Regions from separate parts of the Mesorhizobium sp. USDA 3734 genome, predicted to be linked through region 1. Evidence: riboswitches for the same ligand, from Rfam matches in the RefSeq annotation. Region 1 holds a riboswitch; each other region holds the start of a gene.
What was found. A riboswitch is a leader RNA that binds a small molecule or an ion and turns the genes downstream of it on or off. The one in region 1 is predicted to bind cobalamin.
Positions count from the first base shown of each region.

Region 2: linked by a shared signal. The riboswitch ahead of ACZ89F_RS17590 (DUF1636 family protein) and the one ahead of ACZ89F_RS11175 (DUF1636 family protein) in region 1 are both predicted to bind cobalamin.
Region 3: linked by a shared signal. The riboswitch ahead of bluB (5,6-dimethylbenzimidazole synthase) and the one ahead of ACZ89F_RS11175 (DUF1636 family protein) in region 1 are both predicted to bind cobalamin.
Region 4: linked by a shared signal. The riboswitch ahead of ACZ89F_RS30000 (aromatic ring-hydroxylating oxygenase subunit alpha) and the one ahead of ACZ89F_RS11175 (DUF1636 family protein) in region 1 are both predicted to bind cobalamin.

Region 1 covers NZ_JBWCCW010000001.1:2,340,744-2,347,880, forward strand. The annotation lists gene ACZ89F_RS11165 (cobaltochelatase subunit CobN) at 1-2,009, opposite strand, end outside; gene cobW (cobalamin biosynthesis protein CobW) at 2,028-3,065, opposite strand; gene ACZ89F_RS11175 (DUF1636 family protein) at 3,068-3,496, opposite strand; cobalamin riboswitch at 3,536-3,738, opposite strand; gene ACZ89F_RS11180 (winged helix-turn-helix domain-containing protein) at 3,768-4,967, opposite strand; gene ACZ89F_RS11185 (NADH-quinone oxidoreductase subunit A) at 5,299-5,664, shown strand; gene ACZ89F_RS11190 (NuoB/complex I 20 kDa subunit family protein) at 5,655-6,236, shown strand; gene ACZ89F_RS11195 (NADH-quinone oxidoreductase subunit C) at 6,241-6,846, shown strand; gene ACZ89F_RS11200 (NADH-quinone oxidoreductase subunit D) at 6,856-7,137, shown strand, end outside.
Region 2 covers NZ_JBWCCW010000001.1:3,584,100-3,591,236, forward strand. The annotation lists gene ACZ89F_RS17560 (hypothetical protein) at 1-58, shown strand, start outside; gene ACZ89F_RS17565 (lysophospholipid acyltransferase family protein) at 55-717, shown strand; gene ACZ89F_RS17570 (phosphatidate cytidylyltransferase) at 717-1,652, shown strand; gene ACZ89F_RS17575 (FecCD family ABC transporter permease) at 1,675-2,661, opposite strand; gene ACZ89F_RS17580 (ABC transporter substrate-binding protein) at 2,691-3,638, opposite strand; gene ACZ89F_RS17585 (ABC transporter ATP-binding protein) at 3,681-4,472, opposite strand; gene ACZ89F_RS17590 (DUF1636 family protein) at 4,469-4,948, opposite strand; cobalamin riboswitch at 4,956-5,162, opposite strand; gene ACZ89F_RS17595 (HYR domain-containing protein) at 5,391-7,137, opposite strand, start outside.
Region 3 covers NZ_JBWCCW010000001.1:4,044,702-4,051,838, reverse strand. The annotation lists gene ribB (3,4-dihydroxy-2-butanone-4-phosphate synthase) at 1-1,035, shown strand, start outside; gene ACZ89F_RS19860 (MFS transporter) at 1,078-2,301, opposite strand; gene ACZ89F_RS19855 (TetR/AcrR family transcriptional regulator) at 2,422-3,030, shown strand; gene ACZ89F_RS19850 (hypothetical protein) at 3,124-4,107, shown strand; partial or broken gene bluB (5,6-dimethylbenzimidazole synthase) at 4,212-4,829, opposite strand; cobalamin riboswitch at 4,887-5,066, opposite strand; gene ACZ89F_RS19840 (histone deacetylase family protein) at 5,188-6,114, shown strand; gene ACZ89F_RS19835 (exodeoxyribonuclease VII small subunit) at 6,118-6,369, shown strand; gene ACZ89F_RS19830 (DUF2277 domain-containing protein) at 6,468-6,734, shown strand; gene ACZ89F_RS19825 (pirin family protein) at 6,774-7,137, shown strand, end outside.
Region 4 covers NZ_JBWCCW010000001.1:6,288,345-6,295,481, forward strand. The annotation lists gene ACZ89F_RS29980 (DUF680 domain-containing protein) at 1-228, opposite strand, end outside; gene ACZ89F_RS29985 (DUF680 domain-containing protein) at 300-500, opposite strand; gene ACZ89F_RS29990 (DUF680 domain-containing protein) at 571-783, opposite strand; gene ACZ89F_RS29995 (DUF680 domain-containing protein) at 855-1,055, opposite strand; cobalamin riboswitch at 1,559-1,760, shown strand; gene ACZ89F_RS30000 (aromatic ring-hydroxylating oxygenase subunit alpha) at 1,874-3,121, shown strand; gene ACZ89F_RS30005 (FAD-binding oxidoreductase) at 3,153-4,253, shown strand; gene ACZ89F_RS30010 (PqqD family peptide modification chaperone) at 4,345-4,803, shown strand; gene ACZ89F_RS30015 (serine kinase) at 4,847-5,896, shown strand; gene ACZ89F_RS30020 (glycosyltransferase family 2 protein) at 5,893-6,645, shown strand; gene ACZ89F_RS30025 (glycosyltransferase family 2 protein) at 6,630-7,137, shown strand, end outside.

The DNA of each region.
Region 1 (7,137 bases):
CCTGGGTTGGAGACGATGAAGGGATAGATGACGGGCAGGGGACCGGTGACGATCTCGGGAAAGCAGTTTTCCGACAGCGCTACCGTCTTGCCCGGCAGCCACTCCAGCGTGCCATGGGCGCCGACATGGACCAGCGCGTGGACGCCGAGCGATTTGCGCAGCCACAGGCCAAAGGCGATCAGCGCATGGCGCGGCGGTAGCGTCGGGTCGTGGTAGTCGGCGCGGCGGTCGGCGGAGCGGCCGCGATCGGGGGCGAGTGCTACGGTGATGTTGCCGAAGGTCACGGCGCGGAAGGGGAAGTGGGCCGAGGTCGGCGCTTGAACACCCCCCTCTGTCCTGCCGGACATCTCCCCCGCAAGGGGGGAGATTGCGCTCTCATCTCTGCCTTCGCCAATCTCCAACTTTGCAAGAGTGGTCCTGGCGTTGAAACTGCCAATCTCCCCCCTTGCGGGGGAGATGTCCGGCAGGACAGAGGGGGGTGCCTCGCACAAACCTACCTCATATTCAGTCTTCCAAGCTGCATCTACGGCAGCAATTGCCGCAGATGGGAGTGCCTTCGAGAACTCCACATAATCCCTCAAGGCCAAGCCATGCCCGCCCCGTTCCAACGCATCCAGCAACCCACGCGGCGTCTCCGGAATGCCCTCAACGCCATAGCCCTGTTCCCTGAGGTCCTGCAGTATGGCCAGCACGCTGGACGGGACATCCAAGCCCACGGCGTAGCCGGTGCGGCCGGGGGCGCTGGGATAATCGGGGATCAGGATGGCCAGCTTGCGCTCGGCGCGCGGCGTCTCCTGCAGACGGATGAACGCCGCGACGCGGTCCGCCACCTGCGCGACACGATCCGGCTCCGGCCGGTTGGCTAAGGCGCGGTGGCCAAGTGCGGGATCGGTCTCGCTCTCACCCTTGAAGGAAATGGCGCCGGCGAGGATGCGGCCGTCGAGTTCGGGCAGCACGACATGCATGGCAAGGTCGGCGGGCGCCAGGCCGCGCTGGTTGTTCTCCCAGATGTCGCGGCGGGTGGTGGCGACAATGACCTGGAAGACAGGTACGCCGGCGCGGTCGAACAGGGTTTCGACGCCGGGTTCGGCGCCGGACGCGAAGGCGGTCGCGGTGATGATGGCGGCGGGTTTCAGCGCGGCTAGCGCTGTTTGCACGAAGGCGAGCGACGCCGGGTCCTTCAGGCTGGAGACGAAGATGGGGACCGGGGTGATGCTGCGCTGGCGAAGCGCCTCAAACACGGCATCGATGGGCGCGACATCAGCGGCGAGCAGCATCGAGCGGTAGAACAGGATCGGCACGACCTTTCCCTCCCCCTCGAGGGGAGGGTGGCCCGCAGGGCCGGGTGGGGTCGGTACGACCGGACTCGACGTCTCTTCAAGCCGGCGCACTTCGGAGGGGACCCCACCCCCGGCCTGCGGCCGGACCCTCCCCTCGAGGGGGAGGGGGACGACGCCGCGGCCGGGGTCGTAGTAACCGGCTTTCGGCACAGCGACCGGCTCTTCGACGGCCGCATCCTGTCCCGTCAGCCGCGCCAACCTCCGCACCAGCGCATTCATATTCGCCGGGCCGCCCTCGCGGAAATAGTCGAGCAGGCCGTCCAACTCCTCGCGCGGCAATGTCGAGGCTTCGATCAGGCGCAGATCCTCGTCATGGCTCTCGCCGGGCAGCAGCGCCAGTTTTATGCCGCGCTCTCGGGCGGTCGAGGCGAGCTGGTCGCAGCCGTAGCGCCACCAGTCGTAGCCGCCGAGGATGCGCACGAGGATGATTTTGGCGTGGCGGGCGACACTGTCGATCCAGAGGTCGACGGACATGGGGTGGCGCAGGTCGCGCAGGGCGGCCAGCCGCATCGAGGGCAGGCGGGCGGCATCGGCCTTCCACGCCGCCGCCAGTCCGGCGAGGTCGCTGTCGGTGAAGGACAGGGCCACGATATCCGCCGGCGTCTGCCGCAGATCGACCGGCTCGGCGAGGTCGTCGAGCGAGGCGGATGTCGTGGTGAGGATGTGCATCGCGACCCGTGTCCGAAATCAGCCGGCGAGTATACGCTCGATCGCCGGGCGGTTCAGCCCCTTCAGGCCGATGACGACGAGGCGCGAGCGGCGGTCGTCCTGCGCCGTCCAGGCGCGGTCATAGTAATGGTTGACGCGCGGCCCGACCGCCTGCAGCAAGAGCCGCATCGGCTTGCCGCCGACCTCGACGAAGCCTTTCACGCGCAGCACATTTTCTTCTTCGGCGACGGTGGCGACGCGTTTTGCCAGATCATCGGGATTGGCGATCGAGGCAATGTCGACGATGAAGGTGTCGAAGTCGTCATGCTCATGGTCGAAGGCGCCGTCATGATGGGACTTGCGGTTCTCGATGTCGTCCTCGACGGCCAGACCGAGCCCGAGCAACACGGAGGGATCGACCTTGCCATGCGACGTCGGCACGATCTTAACCGCGCGGGCGGAGTGTTCGTTGATGATGGCGTTGGCGCGAGCGGTGCCAGCGGCGTCCATCAGGTCGCTCTTCGACAGGATGATCAGGTCAGCGCAGGCAATCTGGTCCTCGAACACTTCTTCCACCGGGTCGTCGTGATCAAGCGTCTCGTCCTCAGCGCGCTGCGCCTGCAAGGCGTCCATGTCGTTGGCGACGCGGCCCTCGGCCAATGCCGGGCCGTCGACCACAGCGATGACGCCGTCGACGGTCACCCGGCTTTTCACGCTCGGCCACTGGAAAGCCTGGACCAGCGGCTTGGGCAGAGCCAGGCCCGAGGTCTCGATCAGAATGTGGTCGACCCTCGGCGTCAGCGCGAGTATCTGGTCAAGCGCCGGGACGAAGTCGTCGGCGACGGTGCAGCAGATGCAGCCATTGGCCAGTTCGACGATGTTTTCCTCCGGGCAGGTGTCGATGCCGCAGCCCTTCAGGATCTCGCCATCGATGCCGATGTCGCCGAATTCGTTGACGATGATGGCAATACGCTTGCCACCGGCGTTTTCCAGCAGATGGCGGACCAGCGTCGTCTTGCCGGCGCCGAGGAAGCCGGTGACGACGGTGCAGGGAACACGGGATACGGAGGCGGTCATGGTCAGTCCTTCAGCATGTCGAGGGGAGGGATGCGGGCAACGAGGCCACGCTTCAGGCTATCGGGTCGGCCGCGCCACGGAATCAGGCCATCGGTCGAGGTGGCGAAGAGTTTGGCGCCGGTGACGAGGTCGGCGCCGCTGGTCGCGGTCAGGTCGCCGAAGACATAGCTCCAGCAACCGTCGCGCAGGATGGCGGCACTCAGGCGCCGCTTGCAATTGCCAAGGCATTCGACGCTGCGGATGCGGATGTCTTCGCCAGATGCAGCGCGGCGCGTGTCGTCCGCCAGCAATTCGCCGGCGCGGGGATGGGCGTCGGAGCCTGTCTCGTCGCGGCAGGAGGCGCAGACGATGACGGTGACGCCGGCCAAGGCATCATCATGGCCGGACGATATATCCGCTGTGCCAGCCGAAAAACTGCTGTCGTGGTCCAAAAATCGGGCTCCTTGCCCGGAAACCCGCCGGGCGATCGGATTCTACAGTCGCAGACGGCAGGTCTCCTGGCTCGCGGGTCATCGCCTTGGTAGCCGCCTTCCCGGGAACTCCCAGTGGCTTTCGGCCTTGGCTCTTCGCTTACAGTTGCGGGGACAGCCGCGGATTTGGGATTTTGTCCCGCACCGCATTCCCTCTTGGCTCCTCTCGTTGAAGAGAAGAGACCGTCTGGAACGGATTTAGGCTTTTGCGGGCAGCGGTGTCAACGCGAGCTTACGACACGGTCAGGTCGGCCAGCGCCGGACCCAAATCACCGGCGGGCGTCGCTTCGATGCGTTCGAGGCCGAGCCAGCCCTGCATCTGCTTCAATTCCTCGAACAGCTGAGCGGCGGTTTCAGGCGGCGCGCCAGACTCGGCATAGGCCGCATGGACCCGCAGCACGCTTGCCGGGCGGTCTGCCTTGAGGTCGACGCGCGCGACGATCCTGTCGCCGAGCAGGAAGGGCAGGACGTAGTAGCCATATTGCCGCTTGTCGGCAGGGGTATAGATCTCGATGCGGTAGTGGAAATCGAACAGGCGCTCGGTGCGCGAGCGTTCGAAGACGACCGGATCGAACGGCGCCAGCAGGGCGCGGGCCTCGACCTTGCGTGGCAGACGGGCGTCTTTATGAAGATAAGCCGGCTTGTCCCAGCCTTCGACGCGCACCGGCAGCAGTTCGCCTGTTTCGACCAGTTCCTCCAGTCGGCCTTTCATATCGGCCGGCGACAGGCGGAAATAGTCGCGCAAATCGCCTGATGTCGCCACGCCGTGGGCGCGGGCGGAAATGCGCAGCAATTCGCGGTGCGCGTCCTCGGCCGCAGGCACCGGCAGATCGAGGATCGCCTGCGGCAACACGCGTTCAGGCAGGTCATAGAAGCGTTCGAAGCCGCGCCGGTGCGCCGTGGTGATGCGCCCGGCCCAGAACAGCCATTCGAAGGCATGCTTGGCATGGCTCCAGCCCCACCAGCCGCCCGAACCTTTCTGGCCTTCCAGCGCGGAAGCGGCGATCGGGCCGCGCTCGGCGACCTGGCGGTAGATCTCTTCGATATAGGCGGCGTGTTCGCGGCCCCATTTGGCCAGCCCCAGATACATCTCGTCACCGCGCTCGGCGCGCTGCATGCGCCAGCGCATCAGCGGGTAGGTCTCGACCGGCAGGAAGGAGGCCTCGTGCGCCCAATATTCGAACACCGTGCGCTTGCGCGTCATGGCCGCGTTGTCGAGCAAGGCGAGCGGGTAGGGGCCTAGGCGTGAATAGAGCGGCATATAATGAGCGCGCACCACCGCACTGACGGAATCGATCTGCAACAGGCCGGTGCGGGAGAGCGTGCGGGCAAAATGCCGGCGGTCCGGCGTGCCGGTCGGGCGGGGATCGAGGAACCCCTGGGCGGCAAGCGCAATGCGCCGGGCCATGGGGAGCGAGATCTTTTCCTTCATGCAGGCATCACTTTGAAGTGTTTTGACCGAGGGTCGGATGGATGATTCCGGGCCATGCTAGCAGGGTTTTGGCGGCAACCATGTCAGGAGAGAAAAGTGGAGTAAAAAGCGAAGGAAATCAAACAAGAGCGGATCGGACCAGTTTCCCCGGATATGCCGTCCAGGTCAGTGTTTTGAACAAGGTTTGACTTGCTTCGCTGGAAGTGCTGCGCTAACCCTCGCCGCGTTGCAGCATAGGCCCTTAAAACGGTTCAGCGGTTAAACTGTCACGCTTCCGCATTAGGGTCCGGTGCTGTAATCAAAGTGGATTGGCGCCAACGGAAAGCCGAGCATGAACGCACTCTTGAGCTCATACCTGCCCATCGTCCTGTTCATAGGCGTGGCGCTGGTTGTCGGCCTGGCGCTGCTGGCCGCACCCTTCCTGGTGGCCTACCGCAATCCCGATCCCGAAAAGCTTTCCGCCTACGAGTGCGGTTTCAACTCGTTCGATGATGCCCGCATGAAATTCGACATCCGATTCTACCTGGTGTCGATCCTGTTCATCATCTTCGACCTGGAAGTGGCCTTCCTGTTTCCGTGGGCGGTGTCGTTCTCGAAGATCGGCATGCTCGGCTTCTGGTCGATGATGGTCTTCCTGGCGGTGCTGACCATCGGCTTTGCTTATGAATGGAAAAAAGGAGCGCTGGAATGGGATTGAACGACAGTTCAGGCACCCTCGTCGCGCCGAAGCCCAAAGGTATCATCGATCCCAACACCGGCAGGCCGGTGGGGGAGGACGATCCCTTCTTCCTCGAGATCAACAATGAGCTGGCCGACAAGGGCTTTCTCGTCACCTCGACCGAGGCGCTCATCACCTGGGCGCGCAGCGGCTCGCTGATGTTCATGACCTTCGGTCTCGCCTGCTGCGCGGTCGAGATGATCCACACTTCCATGCCGCGCTATGACTCGGAGCGGTTCGGCGTCGCGCCGCGCGCGTCTCCGCGCCAGTCCGACATCATGATCGTCGCCGGCACGCTGACCAACAAGATGGCGCCGGCGCTGCGCAAGGTCTACGACCAGATGCCGGAGCCGCGCTACGTCATCTCGATGGGCTCATGCGCCAATGGCGGCGGCTACTACCACTATTCCTATTCGGTGGTGCGCGGCTGCGACCGCATCGTGCCGGTCGACATCTATGTGCCCGGCTGTCCGCCGAGCGCCGAAGCGCTGCTTTACGGCATTCTTCTGCTGCAGAAGAAGATCCGCCGCACCGGCACGATCGAACGGTAAATCCATGACCGCATCCCTGAGCGAACTGTCGACCTATCTCGGCGAGAAGCTGATCGGCCGCGTGAACGACGCTAATATCGCCTATGGCGAGCTTACCGCTCACGTCGAGCCGCGCGATCTGGTCGAGGTGATGACCTTCCTGCGCGACGATGCGCGCTGCCAGTTCATCTCGATCATCGACGTCTGCGGCGCCGACTATCCGTCGCGGGCCAAGCGTTTCGACGTCGTCTACCACCTGTTGTCGCCGAAGCAGAATGTGCGCATCCGCGTCAAGGTGCAGGCTGACGAGGAAACCATGGTGCCGTCGATCACCGGCGTGTTCCCCGGCGCCGACTGGTTCGAGCGCGAGACCTACGATCTCTATGGCGTGCTGTTCTCGGGCCACCCCGATCTGCGCCGCCTGCTGACCGACTACGGTTTCGAAGGCCATCCGCTGCGCAAGGATTTCCCGCTGACCGGCTTCGTCGAGGTGCGTTACGACGACGAGGCCAAGCGCGTCATCTATGAGCCGGTCGAGCTGAAGCAGGAATTCCGCAATTTCGATTTTCTTTCCCCTTGGGAAGGCACCGATTATGTGCTGCCCGGGGACGAAAAAGCCAAGACGAATTGAGGCGCCAGAATGGCTGAAACCTCCGTCCGCAATTTCAACATCAATTTCGGCCCGCAACACCCTGCGGCGCACGGCGTTTTGCGCCTTGTGCTGGAGCTGGACGGCGAGGTTGTCGACCGCGTCGATCCGCATATCGGGCTCTTGCATCGCGGCACGGAAAAGCTGATCGAGGCCAAGACCTATCTGCAGGCGATCCCTTATCTCGACCGGCTCGACTATTGCGCGCCGATGAACCAGGAGCACGCCTTCGCTCTCGCAGCCGAGCGTCTGCTCGGCATTGACGTGCCGAAG
Region 2 (7,137 bases), 1.2 Mb from region 1:
CGCCTTGGCCCTGTTTGCCGCAGCGCTTCTGGCGGCGGGGTTTTGGGCGCCGCGATGAACAAGCTTTCGCTCAAGACCTTCACCTTGCTGCAGACGGTAACCTCCGTCGGCCTGTCGGCGCTGGCCTGGATGGTGACCGGGGTGCGTCCGATCTGGAACGGCAGCCTGCCGTCCGACCGGCAGCGCATCTATTTCGCCAATCACACCAGCCATGGCGACTTCATCCTGCTGTCGGCCTGCCTCAGCGAAAGGGAGCGCGCGATCACCCATGCGGTGGCTGCCGGCGAATACTGGGGAAAGTCGCGGCTGCGCCGCTTCATCGCGCAGGACATGCTGTCGTCCGTGCTGATCAACCGGCAATGGACGAAGCCTGAGGAAAATCCCATCGAGATCATGCTGTCGGTTCTCGACCAGGGCCACTCGCTGATCCTGTTTCCCGAGGGCACCCGCAACATGACCGAGGAGCCGCTGCTGGCCTTCCGCTCGGGGCTCTACAATCTGTCGATGGCGCGGCCTGAGGTCGAGCTGATCCCGTGCTGGATCGAGAACATGTCGCGGGTGCTGCCCAAGGGCCAGTTCCTGCCGGTGCCGCTGCTGTGCCGCGTCGTTTTCGGCGCGCCGGTGGCGATTGGCCCGGGCGAAGAGCGCCGCGCCTTTCTCGAGCGCGCCCACGCCACGCTTCTGGCGCTCAACCCGCGTCCCGAGAGAGACGATTGATGCGCCACGAAATCTCCATTCTGATCATCGGCCTGCTGGCGGTTTTGACCACCGCAAGCATCGTCGCCGCCATCCTTTCGGCGCGGGCGCCGAAGCCGCTGAGCTCGACGCTGGTCAATCTCACCCAGCGCATCAACGCCTGGTGGGTGATGGTGGCGCTGATGACGGTTGCCTTCTTCTTCGGCCGCTACGGGATGACCATCCTGTTTGCGCTGATCTCCTTCGCCGCGCTGCGCGAATTCGTGACGCTGACGCATACGCGCCGCAGCGACCATTGGGTGCTGCTTGGCATGTTCGGCATCATCATACCGTTTCAATACTGGCTGGTGTGGACCGCCTGGTACGGGCTCTTCGTCATCTTCATTCCGGTCTACTGCTTCCTGCTGATGCCGGCCATCACCGCGCTGCATGGCGACACCGAACGCTTCCTCGAGCGCATCGCCGCGCAGCAATGGGCGGTGATGATCTCGGTCTATTGCGTCAGCCATGTCCCTGCCCTGCTGACACTCAACGTGCCGGGCTTCGAAGGCCGCACCCTGTTGCTGATCGCCTTCCTGATCATCGTCGTGCAAGGCAGCGACGTATTGCAGTACATCTTCGGCAAGCTGTTTGGAAAACACCGTTTTTCGCCGAACGTCTCGCCCTCGAAAACCTGGGAAGGCCTGATCGGCGGGCTGGTGTCGGCGAGCCTGCTCGGCGCGCTGTTGTCGTTCGTCACGCCCTTCTCGCCGCTGCAGGCAGCGGCCGTGGCCTTCGTCGCCTGCTCCATGGGATTTCTGGGCGGGCTGGTCGCCTCGGCCATCAAGCGCGACCAGGGCGTCAAGGACTGGGGCCATCTGATCGAAGGCCATGGCGGCATGATGGACCGCACCGACAGCCTGGTCTTCGCGGCCCCGGTGTTCTTTCACATAGTGCGCTATTTCTGGACGATTTGAGGCAAGCCATTTCCGACCGCAATCACAGCCGGTTGCGGATGAGCATGGTGACGACGAAGAACGCGCCGACCGAGCTGGTGATGATGCCGATCGGCAGTTCCTGCGGTGGCAGCAGCGTTCGGGCCAGAAGATCGCTGGCCAGCAGAAGCACCGCGCCGAAGACGGCACAGCTGGCAACCAGGCGCAGATGCAGTGGACCCGCCAGCGGTCGCGACAGATGCGGGATCATCAGGCCGACGAAGCCGATGACGCCGGCGACAGAGACAAGAATCGCCGTCGAGAAAGCCGCGACGAGAAAGGTCATCCTGCGCATGCGCGCCACCGGCACGCCAAGGCTTTCGGCGGCGTTTTCGCCGGCCAGGAAAGCATCGAGCCGGCGGTGGTTCCACAGCGCGTAAGCCAGGATGGTGCCCGCCCCTAGCGCGCCTAACCAGATATTGTCCCAGCGCGCCAGGCCAAGGCCGCCCATCGTCCAGAACAGCACTGAGTGGGCGGCGCGCTGGTCGCCGGCAAAGACCAGATAGTTGGTCAAGGCGGTAAACATGAACGAAACGGCAAGGCCGGCAAGGATCAGCCGCTCAGGGCCTTGCCCCCTCACCCGCGCGACCAGCAGCAGGACGACGCCGGCAGCCAGGATACCGCCGGTGAAGGCAGCGACCGGCAACGTCCAGATGCCAAAACTGTCGCCGAAGACCGTGATGACGGAAACCGCACCCGCGGCGGCTCCCGACGACAGGCCGAACAGGAACGGATCGGCAAGATCGTTGCGGGTCACGGTCTGCAGCAACGCGCCGACGACGCCCAGCCCGGCGCCGACGCAGATGGCCAGGATCGTGCGCGGCAGCCGCAGGTCGACGACGATCTTGCCGACCGGCCCGGCCACGTCGTGCCCACTGAAGCCAATTGCACGGCCAAGCGCGGCAACGACGTCGGTCAGCGGGATCAGCGTCGAACCATAGGCGATCGACAGCAGAGCGAGAGCGGCGATAGCCGCCGCGCCCACCAGCATGGCCAGTGCGAATGCCGGATGGCGCAAGCTCAAAACGCTTCCGGATGCATCGCCCTGGCAATCTTGCCGATCGCCTCGATATTGGCGGGTCCAGGCGTCAGCTCGGCATAGCGCAGCGCGACGAAGCGCTCGTTCTTGACCGCGTCGGTTTCTTTCATCGCCGGATGCGCCTTCAGGAAATCGAGCAGCTTCTTGTAGCCGCCACCGTCCTGGTAATCGAGCAGGATGAGGAATTGCGGATTGCGCGACGCCACGGTTTCCCAGTCCGTGTTGCCCCAGCTGGTTTCCATGTCGGCCATGATGTTGTCGCCGCCGGCCGCTGATATCATAGCGCTGGGGATGGCGAACTTGCCTGCGGTAAACGGCTTGTCTTCGCCGGAATCATAGAGGAATACCCGCGTACCCTTGCGGTCGCCGACCTTGGCGGTAATGTCGGCGAGCTGCGTCTTCCAGCCCGAAACGAGCTTTTCAGCCTCGGCCTCCTTGCCGAAGATCTTGCCCAGCTTTTCGACGTCGCCGTAGAGCAGGTCCATCGAGGCGGCGGGGCGGCCCTTGTCGAGATGGACGCAGCTTTCCGTCAGCACCAGCGTCTTGATGCCATGCGGGGCAAGCGTATCGGGTGTCACCTCGCCGCCCGGCTTCATGCCGTAATACCAGCCGGCGAAAAAGAAATCGGGCTCGACGGCGACGAGGTTTTCGAGCGTCGGATATTTGGGCGCCAGTTCCGGGATCGAACCCTGCTCGGCCTTGAATTCGGGACCGACCTTGTACCACCCGGTGATGCCGGTCAGGCCGACGATCGACGGCTGCAGTTTCAGCGCGAAGGCCATCTCGGCCATGTTGAGATCGTGGATGACGGCACGCTTCGGCGGCGCGTCGAAGGTCAGCGGCTTGCCGCAGCTGTCGACGGTGACCGGGAAGGCCAGGGCTGTCGAGGCCAGCAGCGAGAAGACGAGCGAAAAAGCGAGGCGTTTCACGGGTGTTGCTCCTTTGTTGAATGGGTCGAATGGGGATTGGCTTCAATCAGAATTGTTACCGGCGCGGTTCGGAACCTCGAACACCGTCAGTTCGCGGTCCTCGGTCGGATGGCGCAGACGCAGAACATCGATGCCGAAAATCTCGCGGATCAGTTGTTGGGTCAGCGCTTCGCGCGGCGCGGCGAGCGCTTGCAGACGGGCATGGTTCATCACCGCCACCCTGGTGGCGAACGGCGCGACCAGTGCCAGATCGTGCAGCACCGCGATCACGGTCATGCTGAAGCCGGCTACGAGTTCGAGCAGTTCGCCGCGGGCGCGCGGGTCGAGATGATTGGTCGGCTCGTCGAGGAACAGGATCTTTGGCTGCTGGGCGATGGCGCGCGCCAGTTGGGCGCGCTGGCGCTCGCCACCCGACAGCGAGCCAATGGTGCGGCCGAGCAGCGGCAGCAGACCGGTCCGGCGCAGCGCATCGACGACAATGTCGCGCTCCTCGCTCCTGCGCCGCAGTCCGGCGTGCGGGACGCGGCCAAGCTCGACATAGTCGATCACCGCCAGCCGTGGATCGGGCTGATCGGTCTGCCCGACCACGGCGATATTCAGTGCCCGTTCGGCAGCGGAAATCCTGTCCAGCCGGCGTCCGGAGAGCTTCACCTCGCCGGAGCTTGGCCGTAGCATGCCCGACAGCATGCGCAGCAGCGTCGTCTTGCCGGCGCCGTTGGGACCAATGATGGCGAGGCGGTCGCCAGCGGCCACCGACAGGCTGACCGCCTGAACCAGGTCCCGCCCATTCGCCACGACGCAGAGGTCACGTGCTTCGAGAAGCGCTACGGTCATCGGCTGCTGCCCGCCAGATTGCCCGAACGGGGGATGCGGGCCAGTGTCTTGCCGGCCAGTCCCGCCGGACGCTGACCGGAACTGCACCAGCCATCGGCGAGCGACGCGTAGAGTTTGGCGAATCGCACGAGGTCGCCGACATCGGCTCGTGCGTCGATGGAGCCGAAGAGATAGGCGGCCTTGCCTTGCGCCTGGAAGGCGACCGTCAGCGGCCGCGCGCAGCCTGCCATGCAGGCCACGCCTTCGACCGCGAAGCCCTGCGCCACCGCCGGCTCGTGCCGGGCCGCAAGCCGGGAGCGCAAGTCAGCACAAAGGTCTTCCCCGGACCTGACCCCGGTCACAAGGTCACGGCAAAGCGTGCACACGATGATGCGATGGATGGAGCTGTCCAACTTTCCGTCACTTTCCAAAACTGGCGACGGAAGGAAGCTGGCGAGCCGGCCGACAAGACCGAGATTCGCGTTTCCTCCCGGCACACCCCGTCCGGTCAACTCAGTGATGGCAGGTCTCCTGGCTCGCGGGTCGTTGCGCCATCCAGCCTTCCCAGCCTTGCCGGCCAGTGGCATTCACGGATTTTGCTCGCCGCTTACAGTTGCGGGGGCAGCCACGGCCTCGATCCCTGGGGATCTCACCGTGTTCCCTTTTCACCCCTCGCCTTTCGACTCGGGGACCATCACCGCCTCAGCGTAGATTTCCCCCAATCGCTTCGCAACGGATTTCTCGGACGGAGTGATGGGCCCCTCATGTGTCAGGGAAACAGACATAGCGCGCTCTCATTATGTAATAACATAACGCTTTAGAAGACGCCGCCTGACGCTGTCAAGCGAAAGCCCTGCCGAGGCCGATCTATCAGCGACAAGGGTTTGTCGATCAGGCGACATTGCTGTCGGCGTTCGATCTTGCGCGCGTGGTCCGGCCTCAGAACTTGTGGCTGAGGCCCAGCTTTCCACCCCAGGCGCTGTAGCTGCTACTGCCGAGGCCGTCATAGAAGGCCGAGGCGTTGACCGACATGCCGTTGCCGGCCGCCAGCTCAAATCCGGTCTCGGCGCGCCCGCGCAGGCCAGTCTCGGCCAGTCCGGGTGCCGCCGTGGCGGCCGTCGCGGTGCTATCCTGCATGAAGGTCCAGATGCCCTGCAGGTCGACGAAAGGCGTCAGCAACAGGCCGCCTTCCAGCTGCAGCGTGGTCGAGATGTTGGGACCGAAGGCGAACTGGCCGGTGCGCACGTCGACCGAGGGCACGTCGATGCCGAGGCCATCGACATAGGCGTCTGTCTTTTCCTCGAACATCGTCACCCGTGCCTCCGGCTTGATCCTCCAACGCTCGATGTCGAAGCTGCCGATCAAGGCCGCGGTGGCCAGCCAGCGTTTCCCGTCGAAACGGTCCTCGAAGGTGCCGAGCGGCGAGATCTGGTTGAACGATTGGCCCCAGCCGACGCGCGTGTCGAGGTAGAAATGGTCGGAGAGCCGCACCGTCGCATAGGGACCGACGAGATAGCCGATGCCCGAGACTGCGGCACCGTCTTTTCCATCCTGGTCCACCCAGTCGACCTGCAGGCCAAGGCCGACCAGCACGCTCGGGGTCAGCAGATAGTCGGCGCCGCTATGGGCGATGCCGAAGCTGCCGTCACCGCCGGCCGAGTTGAAACGGCCGATCGTGCCTTCCGTCCAGACGTCGAAGCGCCTGGCCAGCGGATCGCTCGCCTGCGGGTCGGCAGCGGGTGTGGCGCCGGCGGCGTCGGTCGGTCCGAAAGCGTGCTGGAAGGTCACGCCGGCTGGCGGCAACTGACCCGAGGCCGCATATGCGCTGAGCGGCAGCTGCGCACCCGGCGCGGCCATCATCTGTCGGGCACCAGTTCGCCGATCACTGGCGTCAGCTTGCTGACTGCCATCGTCGCTGCCAGCGGCCTGTGCTCGCTGCATGCTGTAGGCGAAGGTCGTGCGATCGGCCGATATCTGCAGGCCGACAGGCAACTGGCTGCCGCCGATCGGCATGCCAAAGGCCGTCATGCCGCCATTGCCGGTATAGGCGCCGGTCAGCCGCTCGATGCGGCGGTCGATGTCGGGCTGGTTGTTGATGATCACATCGGCCCGGCCCTCGAGGAACGAGCCGATCAGCGCCACCGCCTTGTCGGCGGAATCGCTGGTCGAGATGGTGCAGCTTACCGCGCCGCCCGAAACCACCGTCAGCGTGCCGGTGTGGCTGCCGGCATTGATGGTGGAGCCCGAGTCGGAGCACTGGGCCGAGGCTATGCCGGTACCGTTCGGCACCGTGAAGCTGAAGTTGTAAGCGCCCGGCGCCAGCGTGATGGCGCCGGAAGAGCCGTGGCCGCCACTGCTGTTGACGGCGACATTCAGCCCCGGTTCGGACGACGAGAAACCGAAGCTGCCGTCGGACGGCGCATTGACGACGAAGGTGACGTTGCCGGGCGGCGTCGCGCTGACAGTCACCGTGAACGAGGCGGTGGCGGTGTTGCCGGCGGCATCGGTGGCCTGGAAGGTGTTGGTCGTCGTGCCCAGCGGAAAGTTGGCGCCGGAGGCGAGGCCCGTAGTCTGGCTTATCGTGACACCAGGTGCGTTGTCGGTCGCCGTCGGTGCGGTCCAGGTCGCCGTGCTGGCGGTCTCGCCATAGGCGACGGCGATGCTGATGTTGGCGGGCACGGTCAGC
Region 3 (7,137 bases), 1.7 Mb from region 1:
GTCATGGATGATGACGGGCGCGAGAACGAGGGCGACCTGATCGTCGCCGCCGTCCACTGCACGCCCGAAAAGATGGCCTTCATTGTTCGCCACACGTCCGGCATCGTCTGCACGCCGATGCCGCGCGAAGAAGCCAAGCGGCTTAACCTTGCGCCGATGGTCGCCGACAACGACTCCGCCCATACCACTGCTTTCACCGTCAGCGTCGATTTCAAGCATGGCACCACCACCGGCATTTCGGCCGAGGACCGCACGCTGACGGTTCGCAATCTTGCCAACGGCAATGTCGGCGGCTCGGATTTCGTCCGGCCTGGCCACATCTTCCCGCTGATCGCGCGCGAAGGCGGCGTGCTGATGCGCTCAGGCCATACAGAGGCCGCGGTCGACCTGTGCAAGCTCGCCGGCCTGCCGCCGGTCGGCGTCATTTCCGAGCTGGTCAACGACGACGGCACCGTCAAGCGCGGCCCGCAGGTGCAGGCTTTCGCCGAGGAGCATGGCCTGAAGCAGGTTTCGGTGGCCGACCTCATCGCCTATCGGCAACGCAAGGAAACGCTGGTCGAACGCGTCGCGTGCTCCGAAATCGACACGCTCGGCGGCAAGGCGCAGGTCTTCACCTACACGCTGCCCTGGGACTCCATGCATCACGTCGCCATCGTCTTCGGCGACATCCGCGACGGCGAGGATGTGCCGGTGCGTCTGCATTCCGAGGATGTTGTGACCGACGTCTTCGGCACCAGCCACCGGCTCGACGGCATCATGAAGTCGATGGGTGAGCGCCGGCGCGGCGTCATCGTCTATCTCAGAGAAGGCTCTGTCGGCGTCGCCCATCAGGAGCGCAAGCGGCCGGCCAGCGGCGACCGCGAGGATCATGAAGAGGCGCGCCGCCGTGAAAATGAGTGGCGCGAGATCGGGCTCGGCGCGCAGATCCTCAAGGATCTCGGCATTTCGTCGATCAACCTGATCGCCTCGCGCGAACGCCACTATGTCGGCCTCGAAGGTTTTGGCATCCACATCGCCAAGACCGAGATTCTCTGAGCCGTTAACGCCCGGCTCGTTCGATACCGGGCGCTTCGTGGATCATTCCGCGGGAACGGCTGCTGCTTCGCATCCGTCCAATTCGCATTCGGGCGTGGCAAGGCTGCGCTGGCCAAGCAGCACCGTGGCCAGGGCAATGGTGCCTGACGCCACCGAGACCCAGAACCCGCTCTGGGCACCGAACGCATCGACCACCGCGCCGGCGGCAAACGAGCCGAGCGCCATGCCGATGCCGATGCCGGTCATGACCCAGGTGATGCCTTCGGTCAGCATCGCCTCCGGCACATGCCGCTCGATCAGGCCGAAAGCGGTGATGAAGGTCGGCGAGATCGCCACACCGCTGATGAACACGGTCACCGCCAGCAGTGGCACGGTGTCGGCGGTGAGCGGCAGCAGCGTGCCGAGCGCGACGAGGGCGACTGCGATGGCCAACTGGCGTTGCAGCGGCGCTTTCAGGCTGAGCGCGCCGACGACGAGGCCGAGCACGAACGATCCCAGCGCATAAACGCCGATGACAAAGCTGGCGGCGCCCGGCTGACCGAGTTCCTTGGTGATTGCCACCGTGCTCACTTCCGTCGTCGCGAAGGTCGCGCCGATGAAGATCAGGGCAAAGGTGATGATCTGAACCGGCCGCAGGCGGATTGCCGAGCCGCTCGAGACATGATTGACCGGCCGCACTTGCGGTTCGGTCGAACGCTGCAGGATAAAGGCTGCCGAGCCAAGGGCGAGGAATAGCGTGCTGACCAGGACACCAGCTTCCGGGAACAGGGCGGCACTCAGGCCCACCGACAGCGAGGCCCCGGCGATGTAGACCAGCTCGTCGGCCGCCGACTCGAAGGCGAAGGCGGTGTTCATCTGCGGCCGCCCGCGAAAAATCTCGGTCCAGCGCGCACGCACCATTGCCGGCATGCTGGGCATGGCGGCGGCCAGCAACGCCGACACGAACAACGTCCAAACCGGCCAGTCCTGATTGGCCGCCGCAATCAGGACGGCGAAAGCCAGCACGGAGATGATGGTGGTGGGCACCACGATCTGTGTCTGGCCCAGGCGGTCCACCAGTCTCGATATCTGCGGCGTGACGAAAGCGTTGGCCAGCGCGTATGTCGCGGAGACCGCACCCGCCAGCCAGTATTCGCCACGCGTCTGCGACAGCATCGCCACGATGCCGATTGGCGCCATGGCGATCGGCAGGCGCGCCATGAAGCCGGCGACGGCAAAGCCCTTGGCTCCGGGGGCACGAAAGATTTCCGAATAGGGATTTTGCATGGGTGGTTCCTCGACAAAGGACGATTCGACAATTACATACGAAGCGTATGATTGTTAAATAGAGCATACGCTGCGTATGTCAATTGGCATACGCAGCGTATGTGAATAGGTCCAGAAGCCATGCGCAGACCTCGCAGGGAAATGATCGCCGAGACGCGTGCCAAGCTGATTGCGGCAGCCCGCCATGCCTTCGGCACAACAGGCTATGCCGAAGCCTCGATGGATGATTTCACCGCCTCGGCCGGGCTGACGCGCGGCGCGCTCTATCATCATTTTGGCGACAAGAAGGGCCTGCTGCAGGCAGTCATCGCCGAAATCGACGGCGAGATGGCGGCGCGCGTGAACGAAGTGGCGGCGAGGGCACCGACCCGCTGGCAGCATTTCGTCGACGAATGCACAACCTATATCGAGATGGCGCTGGAGCCGGAAATCCAGCGCATCATGTTCCGCGATGGTCCGGCCGTCCTGGGGGATCCGGCACAATGGCCCAATGCCAATGCGTGCATCGCGTCAATGACCGGCCATCTGACGACGCTGCAGGAGGAGGGGGTTGTCGTCCCCAGCCTCGACCCCGAGACTGCCTCGCGGCTGATCAACGGTGCGAGCAGTCAGGCGGCGCAACGGATCGCCAATTCGAGCGACCCCGAAGCGACGTCGAAGAAGGTGGTGACGGCGTTCAAGCAACTGCTCGAAGGCCTGCTCAAAAGGCCGGGTCCGCAGCCGGACTGAAATCCCATCGGTGGCCCGGCGCCATGGCCGGCAATTGACAATCGCCGGGTTGGGTTCATCCTCTCCCACCATCTCTGAGGGGAGATTCGGGGCATGTGGGATTTCGATATCGGCAGGTCGGTGTCCATCATGATGCGGACCTGGCCGTTCATTGTCTTTCGCATGATCGTCTATTTCGGCATCACCCTGGCCTACATCATGGCGACCGGTACCGGCGCCTCCGTCGGCTATGGCGTTGGCCATATCTCCACCGATCCCGACGGGCCGCTGTCCTTTGCCTTGTGGGGCGGCGTGGTCGGCTTCGGTATCGTCTCGATCGCCGTCTACTGGATCCGCGAATACATCCTCTATGTCGTCAAGGCCGGCCACATCGCCGTCATGGTCCATCTGATCGACGGTCGTGACATTCCCGGTGGCCAGGGCCAGATCGCCTACGCCAAGGACATCGTGACCCAGCGTTTTGCAGAGGCCAACATCCTTTTCGTCGTCGACCAGCTGGTCAAGGGCGCCATCCGCGCCATCACCGGCCTGCTCGGCGGCATCGCGGCCTTCTTGCCGATTCCGGGCCTGAGCGGCCTGGTCTCCTTCATCAACACGGTGATCCGCCTGTCGCTGACCTATGTCGACGAGATCATCCTCGGCTACAACATCCGCATCAATTCGGCCTCGCCGTTCGAGACGGCGCGCCAAGGCGTCGTGCTCTATGCCCAGAACGGCAAGGTCATGGTCAAGAACGCCGTCTGGCTGGCGGTCATCATGTGGGGTGTGTCCTTCGTCATCTTCCTGCTGATGCTGGCGCCGGCCGGCGCCATTCTCTTCCTGATGCCCGGCCAACTCGCCGGCTGGGCCTTCGTGCTCGCCATTGTCTTCGCCTGGGCCTTCAAGGCGGCGTTCATCGAGCCTTTCGCCATCGCTTGCCTGATGCAGGTCTACTTCAAGACCATCGCGGGCCAGGTGCCTGATCCCGCCTGGGACGCCAGGCTGGCCGAGGCGTCGTCGAAGTTCAGAGAGCTCAAGGACAAGGCGCTGGCCTCCTTCGGCGGCTCGCGCTGGGGCACCGCCGGCGCGACACGCTGATCCGGCGCGGCATCGACGGCGTTGAGACGCGCCACGGTTGACTTCAGCGGCACCTCTCCCTGGCCGCAAAAGATCTCGCTCATGATCAGCTCCGGCAGCGGCAGCCGCCGTCCCCAGCCATGCGTTTCGAGATCCGGTTTTGGCGCGAACTCGGAAACACGGCCGACGCAGAGATAGGCGACCGGCGTGACATGCTCAGGAATCGACAGCAGGTTCTTCAGCGCCTGCGCCTCGATAATGCTGACCCAGCCGACACCGACCCCTTCGGCGCGCGCCGCCAGCCAGAAATTCTGCACCGCGCAGACCGTGCTGTAGAGGTCCATCTCGGGATTGTGCCAGCGCCCCAGCGGCGAGCCCTTCGAACGCTGCCGGTCGCAAGTGATGCAGATGTTGAGCGCGCTTTCGCAAATGCCTTCCAGCTTGAGCTTGCGGTACAGCGCCTGCCGCTCTTCCTCGATCTCCGGCAGTTCCTGTTCTCGCGCGGCCAGGAACAGGTCGCGCACTTTTTCCCGTCGTTCGGCTTCGCGAATGACGATGAAGTTCCACGGCTGCATGAAGCCGACCGATGGCGCGTGATGAGCGGCAAGCAGCAGCCGCGCCAGCACCTCATCGTCGAGCGCGGTGGGCAGGAAATGACTACGCACGTCACGACGTGTGAACATGGCGCGATAGACCGCATCGCGCGCATTCTGGTCAAATCCATCGTCAATCGCAGCGGTCATATGTTCCGGCATCGCTTGTTCCCTTGCGATTGTCGATGTCATCCGCCTGACCATGCGGATGACGATGCCTGCCAGGCCGGTCTTCTGGCTCGGGATCAACCCGCGTCCGGTGCCTTCCCGTCATCGACAGTGGCATTTACCGGCGCGGTCCCCCTCACAGCGTTGGGCACGCCACGGAGTTCAACCGTGTTCCCGATTCTCCCGCTTGCGGCGGGCACCAGGCAGTACCATGGACCTTACGCCGAAGCGCTGAAGACGCCAATGCCCGCAGCGACACGAATGGACGCAGGCGTGATTTTCCCCAGTCATCGGCCGCCCGTGCATGGCCTTTGTCGATCCGGGTCACTAGATTAGGACGATGACCACCCGTCTCTACACCCATCCGATCTTTCTCGAGCACCTCACGCCGCCCGGCCATCCCGAGCGGCCGGACCGCTTGCGCGCCATCGAGCGCGTGCTCGACGACGAGGCGTTTGCCGGGCTCGATCGTATCCAGGCGCCGGAAGGCGACGAGGCCACCATCCTTTACGCGCATCCAGCCGATTTCGTCGCCCGCGTGCGCGCCGCCATTCCCGACGAGGGGATCGCCCGCATCGACGCCGACACGTCAGTCAGTCCGAAGAGCTGGCAGGCGGCGATCACCGCGATCGGTGCCGCCAACGCCGCCGTCGACGACGTCTTTTCGGGCCGCGCCGACAATGTCTTCGTCGCCGCCCGGCCGCCCGGCCACCATGCCGAAAAGACCACGGCCATGGGTTTCTGCCTGTTCAACACGGCGGCGATCGCGGCACGGTATGCGCAGAAGAAACATGGTGTCGAGCGCGTTGCCGTCGTCGACTGGGACGTGCATCACGGCAACGGCACGCAGGATATTTTCTGGGACGATTCGTCGGTGCTCTATTGCTCGACGCATCAGATGCCGCTTTATCCCGGCACCGGTGCGAAGGGCGAAACCGGCGCCGGCAACATCGTCAACGCGCCGCTGGCGCCGCAGACCGGCAGCGAGGTCTTTCGCGATGCCTTCCTGTCGCGCGTCCTGCCGGCGCTCGACAATTTCGCGCCCGACCTGATCATCATTTCGGCCGGGTTCGACGCACACCATCGCGATCCGCTGGCCGAGATCAACCTGACCGAGGACGATTTCGACTGGGCGACCGGCCAGTTGATGCAGCGCGCCGCGCGCCACAGCGGCAACCGGCTCGTCAGCCTGCTCGAGGGTGGCTACGATCTGCAAGGTTTGGCATTTTCGGTCGCTGCCCATGTCGGGCGGCTGATGAAAGGATGAATGATGGCTGGTGAGACCAACGAAGACGTCAAGGCGATGAGCTTCGAACAGGCACTCGACGCGCTGGAGAAGATCGTCGATGATCTGGAGCGCGGCGATGTGCCGCTCGACCAGTCGATCAGGATCTATGAGCGCGGCGAGGCACTGAAGGCGCATTGCGACCGACTGCTGAAGGCCGCCGAGGACAAGGTCGAGAAGATCAGGCTGTCGCGTGACGGCAAGCCGGTTGGAACGGAGCCGCTCGACGCGGACTGAGGCGCGGTCCTGTCCCACCGACTTTTGGACACGATCATGATTGAGGATGAATTCGTCCCGATTGAAAGCGCTCCAGGACAAGAGGAGATACGGAAGCGATGTGCAGAAACATCAAGACCCTGTTCAATTTTGACCCGCCCGCAACCAACGACGAAGTGCGCGACGCAGCACTTCAGTTTGTCCGCAAGCTGAGCGGAACGACGCGGCCCTCAAAGCAGAACCAGCATGCCTTCGACCACGCCGTCGAGGCCATCGCCGCCTCTGCGCGCGAACTGCTCGATTCCTTGGAAACCCATCAGCATCCGCGCAATCGCGAAGAGGTGGCGGCCAAACTACGGGCAAAGGCGGCGATCCGCTTTGCCTGACGCGACCAAGCGGGCATTGCCCGCTGACAAGGAGATCTCGTGAGCTTCTTCCCCGGAAACGACCCGCAGGCCGGCGATGCCTTCGCCAGCGACCAGATCGAATTGATGGTCATCCCCAACGCCAAGGACATTGGCGGTTTTCAGGTGCGCCGCGCCCTGCCGACCGCCAAAAGGCGGCTGGTCGGGCCTTTCATCTTCTTCGACCGCATGGGCCCGGCGATCCTGCGCGCCGGCCAGGCGCTGGATGTCCGTCCCCATCCGCATATCGGTCTGTCGACGGTCACCTATCTGTTCGACGGCAAGATCCGACATCGCGATTCGCTTGGCACCGAAATGGTCATCCAGCCCGGCGACGTGAACCTGATGACCGCCGGCCGCGGCATCGTCCATTCCGAGCGTACCC
Region 4 (7,137 bases), 3.9 Mb from region 1:
GAAGAGATTCCGGTCACTGCCCTGAGGGGCGGACTTCTGTACGTCACCCGACGAATTGAGCAGCTTCTCGACGAGGCCACCGCTGTTGCGGATCGAGCTCGTGTGCGCGGTGTCAACCGAAGTGACGGCAGGCTGGTTGGCGTTGTTGGAGCCAAAGTTGTCGCTGCCGGCGAAGGCACTGCCGGTGATGGCCAGAACGGTGGCGGCAGCAATGAGGATCTTGTTCATTTTAGTCTCCTGAATTTTTCAAGCCTCTCCAGGGCGGCGGGACAGACCCGCCGTCCGCGTGGAGTTGGCTGTTAGTGGCCGAAGAGGTTGCGGTCGCTGCCCTGAGCGGGCGTCTGGGCAACCGGTTCCGACGTCTTGGTGGAGGCCGTGTACGACTGGTCCACCGCGGCTGCGGGCTGGTTGGCGCCATTGGAGCCAAAGTTGTCACTGCCGGCGAAAGCGCTGCCCGAGATGGCCAGAACGGCGGCGGCAGCAATAAGGATCTTGTTCATTTTAGTCTCCTGAATTTTCTGGATTTCGCCAGGACGGCGGGCAGACCCACCGTCAACTGCGAATCCGCTGTTAGTTGTTGCCGAAGAGGTTGCGGTCGCTGCCCTGAACGACGGGCTGCTTCTCAGCCGGAGCCGACTTCTGCTGGACCGAAGCCGTATACGAGCTGTCAACCGAGGTGACGGCAGGCTGGTTGGCGCCATTGGAACCAAAGTTGTCGCTGCCGGCGAAAGCGCTACCCGAGATGGCCAGAACGGCGGCGGTAGCAAGAATAATCTTCTTCATCTTAAGTCTCCTGAATTTTTGGATTTCGCCAGGGCGGCGGGCGAACCCGCCGTCAACTGGTGATTCGGCTGTTAGTGGTTGCCGAAGAGGTTACGGTCGCTACCCTGAGCAGGCGTCTGAGCAGCCGGTTCCGACTTCTTGATCGAAGCGGTGTACGAGCTGTCGACAGCAGTGGCTGCCGGGGCGTTCGAACCATAGTGGTCGCTACCATTAGCGAAGGCGCTGCCGGAAATGGCCAGAAGGGCGGCGGCAGTGAGAATGATCTTTTTCATTTTATGTACTCCAGTATTTTTCCCGTCCGTCTAGCGGCGTGTCTTGGGAGGAAATCGCGTCGTTCGGACAGCCCCGATGTGGTAGGGCCGGTCTGCCTTTTCCAATCACGAAGTTGTTCCATGTGGACCATGAATCCGGCGCTTGAAATTGCGCCCCAGGCTCCCCACGGGATAATTTTTTCTTTATTTATCAGACAGTTATTACATCACGAATATTCACCGCTTAGGCGGTTTTCGAGCCGGCGTTCACACCGTCCTGCACGCACTGTCAACAGAAACGAACCGTTCGGTTCGATTTTAGAGCGAGCTAATAGTCACTTTTCGAAACTGTTAACCTTTTCTGACCCCGATCAGGGGGCGGCTTCGGGGAAGTTGCAGAAGGGAATGACTGCCGCGGAGATAGGGTTTCAGCTTCGCAATCGCCAACCGGAACGTTTCGCATGCGTGTCGCGCCGCATGGATACGATGTCGTTTTCATGCCGATGACGCGCCCGCGATCGTGGTTAGATCATGCCATCTCAGGTGCCGCTTCGTGACGACGAGGCGGAGAATTGGGAAGCCGGTCAGAATCCGGCGCTGCCCCCGCAACGGTGGTGGAGTTCAAGTCGCAACGGGAGACCACTGGGCAACTGCCTGGGAAGGTGTCGCGATGGTCCGCAAGGACAACTCCAGAGCCCGGAAACCAGCCCGAGATTTCTAGACTCGACTGATCGCGGTGGGCGGTCAAGAGGTGGATCGCGCGTGTCCGGCCCATTGCCGACCTGCGTCCAATCCTTCCTCCGTCACCACCAGTTCAGTCCTTAAAGCGAGGACAGGACATGGATATTCGCAACGACATGCTGAGGCTCTTGAACGGCCGCCGGCAAGGCTTTTCGCTAGAGCAGCCCTTCTACACCGATCCGGACTATTTCAAGCTCGACATGGAGCTGATCTGGTATCGCGACTGGCTGTTCATCGGCCATGATTGCGAACTGCCGAAGCCGGGCAGCTACATCACCGTGCAGATCGGCGACTATCCGGTCGTTCTTGTCCGTGACCAGCAAGGCAAGATCAACGCCTTCCACAATTCCTGCCGACATCGCGGCAGCCGCGTCTGCAACACGGAGAAGGGTACGGCGGCAAAGCTCGTCTGTCCCTATCATCAGTGGACCTATGAACTCGACGGCCGCCTGCTGTTTGCCCGTCAGATGGCCGACGGTTTCGACAAAAGCCAGTTCAGCCTGAAGCCGGTCGCCTGCGAGAGCGTCGGCGGCTACATCTTCATCTGCCTGGCCAAGGAGCCGGCTGACTTCGCGCCGATGCGGGCGATGATCGAACCCTATCTTTTGCCGCACCGTTTGCGCGAGGCAAAGATCGCCTTCGAGAGCACGATTATCGAGAAAGGCAATTGGAAGCTGGTCTGGGAGAACAACCGCGAGTGCTACCACTGCGTCGCCAACCACCCTGAGCTGTGCAAGACCTTCCCCGAGGCGCCGACGGTGACCGGCGTCAACGGCGCCGACAGCGACCCCGAGATGGTCGCGCACTGGGCCAAATGCGAGGCATCAGGCCTGCCGAGCAAATTCCGCATCGATCCGGCCGGACAGTATCGCGCCACCCGCGCGCCGCTGCTGCGCGACGCCGTCAGCTACACCATGACCGGCAAGCTGGCGGTGAAGAAGAACCTCTCCGACACTGTCTCCACCGAAGGGATCGGCACCTTGATGCACTATCATTATCCGACGACATGGAACCACATCCTCATCGATCACGCGGTGACGTTCAGGGTGCTGCCGATCAGCGCCACGGAAACGGCGGTGACGACCAAGTGGCTGGTGCACAAGGATGCGGTCGAGGGTGTCGATTACACCATCGAAGACCTCACCCATGTCTGGACCGAGACCAACGACCAGGACCGCCGCATCGTCGAGGAAAACGCCTTCGGCATCCTGTCGCCCGCTTATGAGCCCGGCCCCTATTCGGAGCTGCATGAGGGTGGCGTGATCCAGTTCGTCGAATGGTACGCGTCGTTCATCGGGCCGCGCCTTGCCGAGGGCGGCCGGCCGACGTTGCGCAGCGTCGCCTAGCATAAAACAAAGGGACAAGAGGATGAATGCGATGACGGATCTTGGCCTCTATCGCCATCTCGACCAGATGACGCCGTGGAACGACAGGCTGCAGGTGCTGGAAGTGATCGGCGTCAGCGACGAAGCGCCTGACGTCAAGACCTTCACCTTCCGCTCCGACAACCAGACCTGGTTTCGCTACAAGCCGGGCCAGTTCGTGACGCTTGAACTGCCGACATCAGACGGGCCGCTGATGCGCACCTATACGCTGTCGTCCTCGCCGTCGCGGCCGTTCTCGATCGCGGTGACGGTGAAGGCGCAAGCGGGCAGTGCAGGCACGCGCTGGATGTTCGACCATCTCACGCCGGGCTCGCACGTCAAGGCCTACGGGCCGACCGGCGATTTTTCGCTGCACAGCCACCCGGCGGCCAAGTATCTGTTCATTTCGGCAGGCTCCGGCGTGACGCCGATGATGTCGATGCTGCGCTGGCTGAATGACTGTGCGCCATGGACCGATGTCGGTTTCGTCAACTGCGCGCGCCGCCCGGAGGAGATCATTTTCCGCAAGGAACTCGAACTGCTCGGCAGCCGCATGCCCGGCCTGTCGCTCGGCTTCATGATCGAGGAACGGTCGAGCCGCGAGGGCTGGTTCGGCCATATGGGTCGCATCGATGCGATCCGGCTGCCGCTGCTGGCGCCCGATTTCCGTGAGCGCGAAATCTTCTGCTGCGGCCCCGATCCCTTCATGCGCGCCGTGCGCGGCATGCTGGACTCCGCCGGCTTCGACATGACGAAATACCATCAGGAGAGCTTTGCGGCGCCTGTCGTGGAAGAAATCCCGGCGCCGTTCACCGCGCCGACTGAAAACGGTGCCGCCATTGTCGTCGAAGCCGCGACGCCGATCCGTTTCGCGCTTTCGGATGTCGACGCCGAATGCGTCGCCGGCCAGACCGTGCTGCAGACGGCACGGGCCTCGGGCGTGCGGATTCCCGCCGCATGCGAGTTCGGCCTGTGCGGCACCTGCAAGGTTAGGAAGGTCGCGGGCGACGTCGAGATGAGCCACAATGGCGGCATCCTCGATCACGAAATCGACGACGGTTTTATCCTCGCCTGTTGCTCAAAACCGCTTTCGGCCCTCGAAATCGAGGCGTGATCCGCTTGGAGCCGCCGGTGCACGCTGGCTTGCCAAGAAAGAATCGAGTGTTTACAGGCCTTATAAGCTGAGCGACCGCGCCGACCGACGATTGCTCGCGCAGCTGCGGGGGCCAAAAGCAATGCGTCATACCGATGTCTACGCAATTTCGAGCAAGGACATTGTCTTTGAATCCTTCGACGGCGAAGCCGTCGTGCTCGATCTTTCGAACGGGAAGTATTTCGGATTTTCCGATTCGGGCAGCAGGATCTGGCAGGCGCTATCGTCCGGCGTCGATGCCCAGGCTTTGATCGGGCTGACCGCTGGCGCCTCGACGATTGACCAGGCTGAACTCGAAGGCTTCGTATCACAATTGCTCGAGCTGGGACTGCTGGTTCGCCTGGATGAGCCGCCGCGGCCGCTGCCCGGCGAACTGCTTGCCGAGCTTGCCACCACGAGCGAGCCGCTCACCGTGAGCGTTCACGACGACCTGGCGGACCTGATCGTCGTGGATCCTATCCATGAAGTCGAGGAACCGGTTGGCTGGCCGGCGGTCAAGCAGGCATCCTGACGAGCGCCGGTTGCATCGCGATAGAAGGGCGCTGGAGCTGGCCATGTCGCGCGTCACTCTCGAAACCTTGCCGGATTATGCCCGATATCTCATCGCCGCCGCTGGGCGCGCGTCCGCCGACAATCCGGTCGCGCGCAAGATCCGCCTGCCCGGGCTGGAGCTTACCGTGCATCTCGGCCCCGGCGTGCTGGCGGATGCGCTCGGCAGTGCTTTTGTCGAGAGCAGGGATGATCAAGCGGAACCGTCCCGTTGCCGCATTTTCATTGCTCATCCAGGCATCCCCGGCATCCCCGAGCCGGCCAAGTGGGGCGACGCGCATTTCACCGAGCACGGCTTTGCCAAGCGGCTCGCCGAGGCTGGATTGCGTGGCCACCATTTTCACGACCTCGACTTCTGGCAGTTCTACGATCCGCAACGTCGCGTTGGCGTGCAATTGATGGCCTCGGCCGACGCCTTTCCACCGTGGGAGCCGGGAGCGCCGCTGCGGGCTTTCCTGCATTGGGAGTATGCGGCGCGCGGCATGCGGCTTGCCCATGCCGGCACGCTCGGCGCCAATGGCAAGGGCGTGCTGCTGGCCGGCGCGGGCGGCGCCGGGAAATCCGGGACCGTCGCTGCCGGCCTCCTCAACGGCCTGGACAGCGTCGGCGACGACTATGTGCTGATCGACCTCGCCAACGGTGTGAGTGCCCGCCCGCTGTTTTCGACGCTCAAGCAGGATCCCCAGGGGTTTGCGCGGCTTGGGCTGGAGCGCCGCCTGCCGGCTCATGGTCCGCTCAACTGGCAAGGCAAGCATGCTTTTCACATTGGCGATATTGCGCCTCGGCCGATACCTGAAACTCTGGACATCGTTGCGCTGGTGGTGCCACATATCAGCGGTGGCGGGACAAGTTCGATCGTGCCGGTGTCGCGCAGGGATGCCATGATCGCCCTGGCGCCGTCCGGCATAGCGCAGATGCCGGGCGAGCGGGAAAGCGGCTTTCGCTTCTTCAGCGACCTGACCCGCCTGCTGCCATGCTACCGTCTGTCACTGGGTACGCAGCCACAGGAGATAGCCGGCATGATCGAAGATTTTCTCGCGCGGGGCGCTTCGTGAAACTGAGCGTGATAATGCCTGTCTACAATCGCGAGCGCTATGTCGCTTCGGCATTGCGCTCGCTGGTGCGGCAGCGCGACGCCGCCGATCTAGACATCATCGTCATCGATGACGGCTCGACCGACGGCTCAGTGGAGGCCGTGCGCTCGGTGATGCGCGAGACCCCCTGCATCCGACTGTTCCGGCAATCCAACATGGGCGTCACCAAGGCGCGCAATGCCGGGCTGAAACAGTTGCTGCCGCAGACTCGCCTGGTGTCGTTTCTCGATTCGGACGACATCTCCCCGATGGGGCGCTTCACGGCGGATCTCGCCTGCTTCGAAGAGGATCCCGGCCTCGACCTGACCTATTCGCGCATGACGCTGGTGGACAAGATAGATGGCGAGACGCTGGAACCGGCCGCCGACAGCCACTCCATCACCGTGCGAGGGATCCACCTGTCAGCCGGGATCTTTGCGCGAGACCTCATCGAGCGCACCGGCGGCTTCGACGAGGACTTCAAACAGGCCGAGGACACCGACTATCTGTTGCGTATCTTTGAGAGCCAAGCAAAATACGTCATGCCCGATACCGTGGCTCTCTATTACAGGCGTCATCCCGGCAACATGACCAAGGAAGCCGATGTGCCCTTTCGCGAGTTCATGCGCGCCATTCACAAGTCGATGAAGCGTCGCAAGGCCGACCCCAGCTTGCGCCGAGTGGAGGGAATCTTCGACTTCAAGGATCTCGCACAGTGGCGTTTCCTGTAATGGCAGGCTACGGCGTCATCATTCCGGCTTTCAACGCGGCCGCGACCATAGGCGCGACCCTGAACTCCGTTCTGGCTCAGACGGCAAAGGCGGAGGCCATCGTCGTGGTCGATGACGGTTCGACCGATGATACGGCTGCCGTGATCGACGCCATGAACCTGCCGGTGACGGTGCTGCGGCAAGAGAATGCGGGGCCTGGAAGCGCCACGACCAAGGGTTTTGCCGCGCTCTCGACACCGTTCGTCGCAACGCTCGATGCCGACGATTTGTGGCTGACCGACAAGATCGAAAAGCAGCTGGCCTATCTCGACCGCCATCCCCGGACAGCGGGCGTCTTTACGCACTGGCGGACGTTTCGCGGTGACAGGCCCGATTTGCCCGAGGCGGCCAGTGTGGCGGGCTGGTCGCGCACGACGATGATGATCCGGCAGGAGGTGGTGCCGGCCGTCGGTCCCATCATCGACCCACCAGGTGGACGCGGCGAGATGATCG